One region of the Paenibacillus sp. 2RAB27 genome, then DNA from elsewhere that is predicted to be linked to it. Evidence: riboswitches for the same ligand, from Rfam matches in the RefSeq annotation. Region 1 holds a riboswitch; the other holds the start of a gene.
What was found. A riboswitch is a leader RNA that binds a small molecule or an ion and turns the genes downstream of it on or off. The one in region 1 is predicted to bind ZMP and ZTP.

Region 1 (5,818 bases):
GCAGTTATTGACCTGTGGAAAATTAAATGAGCATCTCTTTTTTATTTTTCAAATAAGGTTTGGAGGTATTAAGAATTGAAAAAAGCAAGATGGAAGCTACTTACTTATGTACCTTTTCTAGCAGTCATCGTCATCATCGGAATCATTCAGTCTTTCATGTTAGCTAATGAAAATGTGAAGCCATATCCAGAACCATTCGGGCGTGCAACGGAATTACCACAGTTGGCCACCTATGGTGAACCTGTACAAATGCTTGATGATGGCAGTTTCACCTATTTGGCAGGGAAAACAATAGAAATCGTTACGATTGATGAAGAGGGACGTAATCGTTCGGAGAGTCGTCTTTTACCAGACGTTGGCAGTATCCGTGGCTATAAGATGATAGATAAGGATCATGTGATTTGGATCGGGGACGGCAATAAACTGTATGCGAGTGAATGGAAGAGTGGTTCATGGAGTTCGAAGAACACACTCTTGGAGAACGAGATCGAAAGTGTGCAAACAGTGGTTGGCCCCAAAGGGAATAGCGTTATGCTCGCATACAATGATTCAACGCTGTATGTCAGTGAATTTCATCCGAATGCCAAGCTTACATGGACGAAACTTGATATAGCGAATGTGAAACAAATTCACGGTGTAAAGGATACCTCTGGGGGCAGCCTATCTCTTGTTTACGCCGTCAATAAAGATGGCAGCGAATCCTTTCACTACGTGAAACTAGAAGAGACGTCTTTGAAGCCGCTTGTGCAGATGAAACTGAAGGACGTGGATTATGCAACGAGCAGCTTAGATGATATGGCGTTAGGTTTGGATGGTTCTACATTTATTACCGCGTATACAACGAGCTCACGCAAATCAGGTAAAAGCACCTTACATATGCTCACTTTCCCAGCGAATCAACCGGATAAGATATATGATGAAGTCCTTAATCTTCCTGTCACGAAGGGGAACGATTCCGATACCATTTTGCATCCTACATTTACGCAGTCATCTACTGGTGAAAAAACGCTTGTCGCTTCGTCAGTGTATGAGAAAAATAGGCGTCAAACGAGTCAAGAGGTGTACACGATTAGCTTTCAGGATGGTAAAATGTTGAATGCTACGCGGATTAGCCAATTCGGCGGTTTTGCCGTGTATCCGATGTTTGCTTCGAACAAAGGGAGTTCACTAGCTATATGGCTCGATGCTGTAAACGCTGAGACGTATCGGGTCTACTATGCCACTGATCAGCTTCCTTATGCGGAGCGAATGAACAGGATTCATGCAGAGGACTTCCAACAAGCTGCTGGGAATTTACCACTATTTTGGGGGATTGGCGTACTAACGGCACTAATTAGCTTAAAATGGATTCTATTGCCTGGCCTTTATTTAATCGTGATCAGTGTATTTTGGCAATATCATTATGACGAGCATGCGAAGCGGCACTTTGGCATATCTATGGCGATGTATCTCATTGTCAAAGCGTTATTTATTGGCGATTACCGGAAACCGATTGCGCTGCAGGTGATGCCGGATTTCTTGCAATCGGTATGGGTTAGCTTGATTTTACTTGTTCTGTTTGCAGCAATTTCTTATTGGTTAACCCGCTTATGGAGAAAAGGTTTGGCCGAACGAAATGTTGGACTTGAGATGTTTTACTTCGTAGTTCTTGATGTCTTCATGACGAATATGTGGTATTCGTTCTTTATGTCACCTGCAACTTTGTCATGATGTTCGTGCAAAGCAATTGAAAATATTGGCATACATTGCTATGATAGAGGAACTAATAAACGATGTGTGACTGGCGGAGCATGGGGAACCATGAGGGAGCATATCGATAACGGCCGTACGCCTGGGCAAGAGGTAAGGGGAAATCCCCTTACCTCTTTATGTTTGAACCTAACTTGAGAGGAATGATAAGATGAGCGCGGAAACCGTAATCTTGGATGGTAATCGAGTGGCAACAGACATGAAAGAGGCGCTGAAAAGTAGAATTAATCTATTAGCTGGGAAGAGAATCATTCCTTGCTTGGCTACGATTCTGGTCGGTGGTGATCCATCGTCAGCTACTTATGTGAAAATGAAAGGAAATGCATGTAAACGACTTGGTATCAGGTCGATTCGTATTGAACTTCCCGAGCATACTTCGACAGCAGATTTGATTGCTGAAATTCAGAAACTGAATGTTGACCCAAGTGTCCATGGGATTTTATTGCAACACCCAGTACCTCATCATATTGACGAAAGGGCTGCCTTTGAAGCGATCGGTATCGGGAAAGATGTAGATGGTGTCACGACGCTCGGGTTTGCTCAAAATGCTTTCGGCTTTGCCGATTTCCCATCTTGTACACCGGCGGCGATTCTTGCTATTATGGATTATTATCGCATTTCAATGGAAGGCAAGCACGCTGTTGTTATAGGGCGAAGCCCCATTCTCGGAAAACCTGTTTCCCTGATGTTACTCAATCGGAATGCAACAGTAACGATATGCCATTCAAAGACGGCGAATTTAGTAGAGATGGTACAGTTAGCTGATATTGTGGTAGCGGCAGTTGGGAAACCGAAATTTGTGCAAGGGGATTGGATTAAACAAGAGGCCGTCGTGTTGGATGCGGGGTATAACGAAGGCAACATTGGGGATGTTGATTATGAGGCTTGTAAGGAAAGAGCATCCGCAATTACCCCTGTTCCTGCAGGAGTAGGACCTGTCACGATAGCCACCTTGTTGAAACACACCGTCGATGCGGCAGAAAAGTTAGTGTAGTTGAGGTTGAAAAAGGGGGAGTTAGATGAAATTGTTTCACGTCAGTGAAGAAAAAGATATTTCTATTTTCAATCCTAGACTGCCTTCAAGAAAAGATCTGGACCCAACCAAAGGCTTAGTATGGGCGATTAATGATAAATGTTTCCCCAATTTCCTAACGCCTCGGAACTGTCCGAGAGTTACTTTTTATGCCAATGAGGCAACTACGGAGGAAGATAAAAGGAACTATTTGTCTTCAAATGCAATGAATCACGTCGTAGCGATTGAGCATAAATGGTTTGAAATCATGAAGAATACAACGTTATATATCTATGAATTTGATTCATCAGATTTCTATGAGCGAGATCTTGGAGCGGGTTACTATGTGAGTGAGAAATCACAAGTTCCCATACATCAATTTGAAATAAAGGATCTATTCGGTGAGCTTTTTAAAAGAAATATTGAAGTACGGCTCCTAACAAATTTATGGGATCTATCGGATAAAATTCAGCAATCTAGTTTTCAGTATTCGATGTGTCGGATGGGCTTTGCTGAGCAGAGGACATCTTGAATTCGGAGCAGATTTTCGAAAGACGAAAAAGAAGAAAGGTGGGATTATTTTGGCTTTGACAATCTATGTTGTGGATGCTTTCACGGATCAAGTATTCAAGGGAAATCCTGCTGCAGTTTGTTTAACTTCTAAACCTCTTGATGAAGAGTTGATGCAACGAATTGCTTCAGAAATGAATTTGTCAGAAACAGCTTTTTTGTTTCCTCAGCAAGACGGGTATTCGCTTAGATGGTTTACACCTAATTCTGAGGTGGATTTGTGCGGACACGCTACATTGGCTAGCGCGCATATGTTGTGGGCAACGGGCATTTTACCACTGAACCAACAAGCAAGTTTCTTTACCAGAAGTGGGCTATTAACTGCAATAAAGCAAGATGCTTGGATTCAACTTAATTTTCCGTCGGAACCTGTGAGCACATGTGAATATCCATCAGAATTGATGGATGCACTTCAAATTGATCCTCTATATGTTGGACGGAATAGATTCGATTACTTCATTGAAGTTGGATCTGAAGACATCATTAAGCGTCTAAGTCCTAATTACTCTTTGTTGCGGACGATTCAAACTAGAGGGATCAATGTGACAAGTCGATCGAAAGATTATGACTTTGTTTCGAGATGTTTTTTCCCAGCAGTAGGTGTAGATGAGGATCCCGTAACCGGTTCTTCACATTGTGGTCTTGCGCCATATTGGGGCAAAAAATTAAATAAAACAGATTTGTATGCGTATCAGGCGTCCGCAAGAGGCGGTATACTAAAAATTAGTTTACATGAAAACAGAGTTCTACTTTCAGGCCAAGCAGTAATGGTTATGAGGAGCGAGTTGTTCATCTAGCATAAGGAGAGGTAGAAATGGCGCGCATTTTATTTATAAATGGTGGATCAGAGGGACATATCAATCCCACGATCGGAGTCGTGCAGGAGCTGATTTCCCGTGGCGAAGAGGTCGTGTACTTTTGCATAGAAGCGTTTAGAGAGCGAATTGAAAAGACGGGGGCTACCGTACGAACATTTGACGACCAAAAGTTTATAAAAGCTTTCATCTCAGGTGGAAGAAACTACTTGTTGGAGAGAGTTAACGGATTATTACTTACTGCAGACATTGTTATACCTAGCGTGCTCGAACAGATCAAAGATGAGAAATTTGATTATATCATCCATGATTCCATGTTCGGGTGTGGACGTATACTTGGTCAGCTGCTTAAGCTTCCTGCAATTAATTCTTGTACGTCTTTTGCGCAGTCCAAAGAATCCATTGATCAGGAGTTGGAACATTTTTTAAATAACTTCCCTTCTGAAATTGTTCAGCCTATTTATGAGCAATTTCAAAACCTGACGATGATGGTGAAGGAAAAATATGATGTAGAGATCCATTCTCCTTATGAAGTATGTTGTAATCCTGCAACGCTTACAATCGTGTATACCACGAGGGAGTTTCAACCGAATGGAGAATCGTTCGATCAGTCCTATCGATTCGTAGGGCCATCGATTTCAACGCGGTTACGCTCAGAAAGCAATGATTTTGAAGGAATCCAAGCGAAAAAACCAATATACATTTCATTGGGAACCGTGTTTAACCGATCCATTAATTTCTATAAACTTTGTATGGAAGCTTTGGGGAATACGGAACATACCATTGTCATGTCAATTGGGAAAAACGTTCAAATATCTGACTTAGGGGAAATTCCACTTAACTTTACTGTGAAACCCTATGTTCCACAAACCGAATTGCTGCCCAACACGAAGTTATTTATCACACATGGTGGTATGAATAGTACGCATGAAGGGCTCTATTACGGAGTTCCACTCCTTGTCATCCCACAAAGCGCTGATCAACCGATGATTGCTAAGCAAGTCGAAAGTATCGGAGCAGGTGTGACCTTGCAAATGCAAACTTTGAGTGCTGAACAACTAAGGGAAGCGGTGGATCAGGTGTTAACTGACTCCTCATTTTTGACTGCTGCTGCAAAAATAAGCGAATCTTTTCGAGAATCAGGTGGGTATCGCCAGGCGGTTGATGAGATTTTTAAGTTTAAAAGGGAGTATGGGATTAAGTAGAATGAAGACCCTCAGCATGAAGCTGGGGGTCTATTTATTTTCTCCCGAAAATAGATTCCTAATTATGGTAAAATATGTAGTGAGTTTGTTTTAAGTTGTTGGAAGGGACAAATAGTCATAATTCCTGATTGTGTTGGCGTTATTACTACGATTTGAAATGGAGATTCAACAAATGAGAATGCATACAGATCCCAAAGGAGATGCCTACGCACAAGTCATTGATTTGGCGATACGAAACTCGGAATGTTTTGTGCTTAGCGAAAGACTGTGGCATCTTGCAGATGGGGAGCCGAAGCAATACACAAGCGTGTTAGTAGCGTTAGAGCCTTACTTGGTGAAAACAATCATCATCCAAGGCGAGAATATCGAAGATGTTATCCAAATTAAAAAAGAATATCGCAGTCATGCTTTTTATACCGCAGGATCTTATTATTTGTATAGAAGTTGTGAAGAAAGCGGGTATCTAC
Region 2 (5,818 bases), on a different contig from region 1:
CGCCATTCATCAGCGGCATGACAATATCTGTGATGACAACGTCCGGTTGGCATTCCCGGATTTTATCCATCGCCTCCAAGCCGTTACCTGCTTCCCCAATGATGGTGAAGCCCATTTCCTTCCAACGCATCGTTTCTTTCACTTTCCGTCGAACGAAAACTTCATCCTCAACGAGTAGAACGGTCCACATGGGGATCACTTCCTTTCTGGTAAGGTGTGGACATGAGGAGCGGAAGCTGGATACGAACCATGCAACCGTGTGATACTGGAACGAACTCAAGACTCGCTTCTTTCTTGAAAAGGAGAGCTAAACGCTCTCTCAAGTTTTGTAAAGCGATGCCGTTATGGTCCTTTTTGGACAACCCTTCGCTATATTCGAGACCGACACCATTATCGACCACCTCAAGGGTAAGTTTAGAGTCTTTCGTGAATACATGGATCGAGATGTGACCTTTCTCTTGGATCTGCGAAATTCCGTGATAAATCGCATTTTCCACGATTGGTTGAAGGCTAAGTTTCGGAACGAGTGCGTATTTCAAGTCATCGGCATACACATAGTCAACTTGAAATTGTTGATCATATCGGAATTGTTGGATATAGACATATCCTCGGACAAGCTCTAGCTCTTGTTCCAAATGGATAAGATCTACATCGAGCTTCAGTCCAGCCTCTGTCAATCTGCCAAACGACACACAAATTTTCGGAATTGCGTTGTCCCCTTTTTCCAATGCCAACCAGCGTATTGTGTTCAATGTATTCAACAAGAAATGAGGATTCATCTGTGAAAGCAGCATTTGGAATCGACTGGCTTCCTTCTGCCGTTCCTCAACCTTTAAGCGTTGTACGAGTCCGTTCATATCAGCAATCATTTGATTAAATGCTTGTACAATGGGTTGGATGTCCCCGCCGTATCTTTGATCAGGGAGTCTTACTTTCAGATCTTTCCGTACGACATCGAGCATTTTAGCTTGAATGAGTCGAAGTGGACGCGTAACCGCGGAAGCGATAAGAAACGTGATGATCATAAAAGCGATTGTGAAAATAATAAGCGTGCCCATATAGGCATTCTGAATCGATCGAAGCTCAGCAAAGAGTACATGGGATGGCACTGTTTTGATTAAATAAGCATGGAAAGAGGGTACAACTGTATAGTTGATAAACGTACTCCCTTGTATGAAAAAGCCGTTACTGGAACCGTCCGTAAGCAACCGATCGATGATCGGTGACTCCAATGCCATGGCTGACTTGTCAGCACCAGAATGTACGATCTCGTTTCCTCTTTGATCAATCAAATAATACTGCTCGGAAGTTGGACTTCCGTTCGTAGCTGATTTAAACCAACTTTCGTAGTCCACCGCGATGTGGATGATTGCTCGAATGGTGCCATCTGCATCCCTTGTAGGAGTAGAAATAGCTACGAGCTGCGGGCTTTTGTTAACATCAAATAGCACTTCATTGCTTTCCAACTGCCATTGATACGGTGCAGAAGCTGATAAAGCACTTGTAAACCAAGGTTTTGCCCGAATCACTTCATAATCTAAGCGCTGCGCTGGCGGGAATGAAGTATACACGTTACCGAGTAAATCAACAATCGTATAGAAAACGGGTGGACTAGAGATGAAAAGACTATTCGTCACCGAACGAAAACGTTCTTCAATTTTACGCTGATTCACGATTTGATCGACCGCTTCTGGCTGCTTTAACACGGAAATGACGGATGAATCTTGCTCAAACATCGTAATCGTCTTAAACGTTGTGGCGAGCAGACTTTCAAGTGACTCATTCATTTTGTTCATTTGTACGAGGCTTTGTTCACTCGTTTTTTGTTGTAGATTGAGCTTCACTTTTTGGAAATTATAAATATCCAAGACGGAGAATGGCAGAAGAATAAGTACGATGAAAGCCAGAAATAGGCGATTTTTTAATGTTAAAGATGAAAACCAGTTTAGTAACGTCACGTGAATATCCCTCGCTTCGCTGTTCAGTATCAAATATTTTCTTAGTCTACCATACAGGGATCTGGAAAGAGAACAACCCAGAGGACGCCGCAAGATACACTCACTCTTGGCTCCTACAGTTCCCTAAATTGGCAATGGTTACGCCTGCGACAACTAGCCCTACCATTCTAAGAACTTTCCCTCAACCATTCAAGGAACAAAATCCGCTATTTCATAGAACGATTTACTGATTTATCAGATCAAAGATCGATTTTCTCACGTGCAGAAAGCAAAAGCTGCCCTCAAAGTAGATAATTCTACTTGTAGGACAGCTTTATTAGATATGCGATTACACTACTTATTCAATTTCACGTTCATATAAATTAGCGCTCCAACCGCGGCCATCATATCTACCACGATGAATGAAATCAAGGCTGCGATAATAGTCATTCAGTGTTGGATTATCTGCCATACAGTCTAAACGCAGCCAGCCTTTGCCTTTGTTCTTTATATAATCTGCTGACCAAGCTAGAAACCTGCTGCCGAAACCCTCTCCTTTATATTTTCGGGACACGACTAAACGGTGTACGTAACCAGCATCATCATGGAACAAGTCTCCCCAAATCTCTTCGAAATGCCATTGGATGGAAAAACAACCAATCAACTCACCGTTCTGACACGCGACAAATACTTCTTGATCATTTATAAAAGTTGTTAAATAGGCATTGTTAAAAGAATCCTCTCTCCACTGTGTGAATCCCTTCGACAATTGAATCCACTGAGCTGCTTCAACAAACAACTTCTGAATTGCATCTAAATCTTCTATTTGTGCTTTCCTTATCATAAATAAATCCTTTTGCTGCAGCGCTGCGGTAAACTCGTCTTTGCGCCAATGGTACTCAATCTTTGAAGCAGTAGCGAGGGCTCTCTCTTCACCAAATAGTCTAGCAACGACATAAAGAGCAGCATCGAATCCCGCGGTAACCCCAGCGGACATTACAATTTTCCCGTTATCAATGTACCTTACATCTTCGACAATCGTAGCACTAGGTGGTGCAATTTCGCGCAATAATTCAAATGCATTTCGATTGGTCGTCACTCGTAATCCATCCAGCAAGTTTGCTTTCGCCAACAAGAGCGCACCTGTGCAAACAGATAAGACGATTTCCGCGCTAGCAGCAGTATGGCTAATCCATGATGTAATCATTGCGTTGTTCATTTCAGTTCGCGATCCTAAACCACCTGGGACAATCAAAATGTCAGGCAATGGGCAATTGTCTAAGCTGTATTTGGGAAGAATCGTGAGACCACTGACTGTTGTCACAGGTTTTTGCTCTTCGCCCACCGTGTAGACCTTGAAATCCTTGCCCCAATTACTCGATACCCCAAACACATCGAACGGACCGGCAATATCCAATAGATCTACCTTTTCATAAATGAGGACTGCCACATTTCTAGCTCGTTCCATTCCATTCTCCTCCTTGAAATAAAAAAAGTATTTGATCGATTGATCAAATACTTTGCCCAGGCGAACGGCTGTTATGGAATATGTGCTCCCCCGTAGTGATCTACGTTTCGCCAGTTACACATACCAAATATTCCCTTAATTATATTCGGTCATAACTGTGAAAATCAAGAAAAATTTCTTCGACCATGCCATATTTGGTTAGATTAATTGTGTAATTAAATAAACGGAAGTCACCCACATGATTATCGCTGATACTTTATTGAGATACGTCATAAATGTGTTCGATTTATCTAATTTCCCAACCTGTCTCCCCACGACAGCAAGAGCAAAAAACCAAATCCATGACACAAGTATACAAGCAATTGCAAATACCAGTTTTTCTTTTCCAACATAGTGGATAGAACTTGTCCCAATGACGCCGATCGTATCCAGAATGGCATGAGGATTTAGGAGTGAAACCGATGCAGCAAACGCGATCTGCTTCTTAGGTGATAAAGCTTTTTCATCGGATGACGTGTTGGCAGGTTTACTTTTCCAAGTCACAATCCCCATATAGATCAGGAAAAGTATGCCTAGTACGAAAAGCACGAACTTGATAGCAGGTATCGTGACAATAACGACGGATATACCTAAAATAGCCAAAGTAATCAGTGCAGTATCGCAAAGTGCTGCTGTGAGAACGACCGGTAATGCCCTAACTAAACGTGGTTGTGTCACACCTTGATTAAAAACAAATACATTTTGAACACCTAACGGTAAAATCAGACCTGCTGATAAAAGAATTCCTTGGAAGATGGCAGTAAGCATGATGTATTTTCTCCTATCTACAAATCATCGTAAACATATATTCAAAGGGAACGTAGATGCGCTATTCGCATCGCGTCAAATGCTCACAAAGCACCTCATCAATCGCACGTCGGGATATAGCGGCTAATCCTGGGTTCTTATCTATGTAGTAAGCGTAAGCAATTAACCCGAATGAAAGCGCCCAGCCGCGTCCTCGCGACCATGTTGCTTCATCGACTGTTAGCAAAGAGCGGAATTCCTCTCTGCTTTCAGTCGTGAGAAATGTCCATGCAACCATGAGGTCGCAGGCAGGATCGCCTACACCCAATGTACCGAAATCGATCACGGCACTTAATCGTCCCTGTTCTATAAGAAGATTTCCCGGATGTAAATCTCCATGGATCCAAACGCCCTGTCCCTGCCATACGGGAGCTTGAAGTGTCAAGTCCCATACAGCCTCTGCCACGGCAGGGTCGATGATTGTGTTCAAGCTTGCGATTGCATCTCGAACTGCCGCATCACGCATCGCCAGAGGCTCACCCCTGCCAGAATTGTGAGAACCTGAGGCTGGCCCACCAGTAGGATCGATTGACTGCATAGCATTAACGAAATGCGCAAGAACTGTTGCTGCTTGGTTATAGCTGTCTACTTGTCCAACTGTCGCATTCTCGCCATCGAGCCAACTATACACAGACCAGTACCATGGGTAGTCTTCGGTGGGAACGCCTTTTGCTAAAGGTACTGGAATGGATATCGGGATCATCGGGGCTAGCTTCGGCAGCCAACGCTGCTCTTTTTCCACTTGTCCAATGGCCCAATCTGCTCGAGGTAATCGAACAGCCATATCATCACCAAGCCGATAGATCGCATTGTCTGTTCCTGCTGAATCCACAGGTCGGAGAGGCAGCTCTGCCCATTGTGGAAATTGTGAAGAGATCAGTTGTTGCACGAGTGTTAAGTCAATAGCAATCTCTTTCGATTGGCTCATTCGAACACGTCCTTTGGAGTAATTCAAGATCATCACATTAACCACAATAGCGACAGCGACAGCTCCAGCAACCCAAGCCCCAGCAACAGCCTAGGCACTCTGCTTAATGTAAATAGATGGAAAATATGCAGCTAATATTATGCTATTTTTCACCTTATTTGAAATAACTGTAAAAAGTACAGCTATTTTCATACATAACCACCGAAATCAACTGAATCGAGAGAATTAGAAGTACTTTTTCCATCTAAATTCTAAATTTCGCCCTAAACTGACAAAATAGCTGGAGTTTTTCCAGTTAATCAATAATTTCTCTCTGTCCACCTCGACTAAATGCCCTTGAAACTAACTATCCACGGCGACCTTTGTCACAAATTTCTCACTACCGAAATCATATCCAGCAAACCAAATTTTCACCAGCTTACCAACCGTTATATCGGAGAATTGTGCTGGGCCGCTTTCCTTTCTTAGTTGTGCGAATGGAAGTAGTTTATATTTCACACCATCAATTTCAATGATACGCTCCACGTTAACGCCTTCGCCAGTTGTAACTACTCCAGTAACCTTACCACTAGCATCACCGGCGCCATTGCCATGTGCGATGATCTCGAGGCGAAGTCCCATTGTTTGACCAGGGTAGCT

Region 2: another riboswitch for ZMP and ZTP. It lies ahead of AB4114_RS21370 (GNAT family N-acetyltransferase); the one in region 1 lies ahead of AB4114_RS34260 (bifunctional 5,10-methylenetetrahydrofolate dehydrogenase/5,10-methenyltetrahydrofolate cyclohydrolase).

The regions. Positions count from the first base shown of each region.
Region 1 is NZ_JBFRGR010000059.1:929-6,746, reverse strand. It holds gene AB4114_RS34265 (hypothetical protein) at 76-1,710, shown strand; ZMP/ZTP riboswitch at 1,767-1,844, shown strand; gene AB4114_RS34260 (bifunctional 5,10-methylenetetrahydrofolate dehydrogenase/5,10-methenyltetrahydrofolate cyclohydrolase) at 1,901-2,743, shown strand; gene AB4114_RS34255 (DUF6886 family protein) at 2,769-3,293, shown strand; gene AB4114_RS34250 (PhzF family phenazine biosynthesis protein) at 3,343-4,128, shown strand; gene AB4114_RS34245 (macrolide family glycosyltransferase) at 4,146-5,351, shown strand; gene AB4114_RS34240 (leucine-rich repeat domain-containing protein) at 5,524-5,818, shown strand, end outside.
Region 2 is NZ_JBFRGR010000016.1:131,658-137,475, forward strand. It holds gene AB4114_RS21360 (helix-turn-helix domain-containing protein) at 1-190, opposite strand, end outside; gene AB4114_RS21365 (cache domain-containing sensor histidine kinase) at 168-1,958, opposite strand; gene AB4114_RS21370 (GNAT family N-acetyltransferase) at 2,296-3,405, opposite strand; ZMP/ZTP riboswitch at 3,453-3,533, opposite strand; gene AB4114_RS21375 (LysE/ArgO family amino acid transporter) at 3,604-4,212, opposite strand; gene AB4114_RS21380 (aminoglycoside phosphotransferase family protein) at 4,274-5,179, opposite strand; gene AB4114_RS21385 (DUF3221 domain-containing protein) at 5,522-5,818, opposite strand, start outside.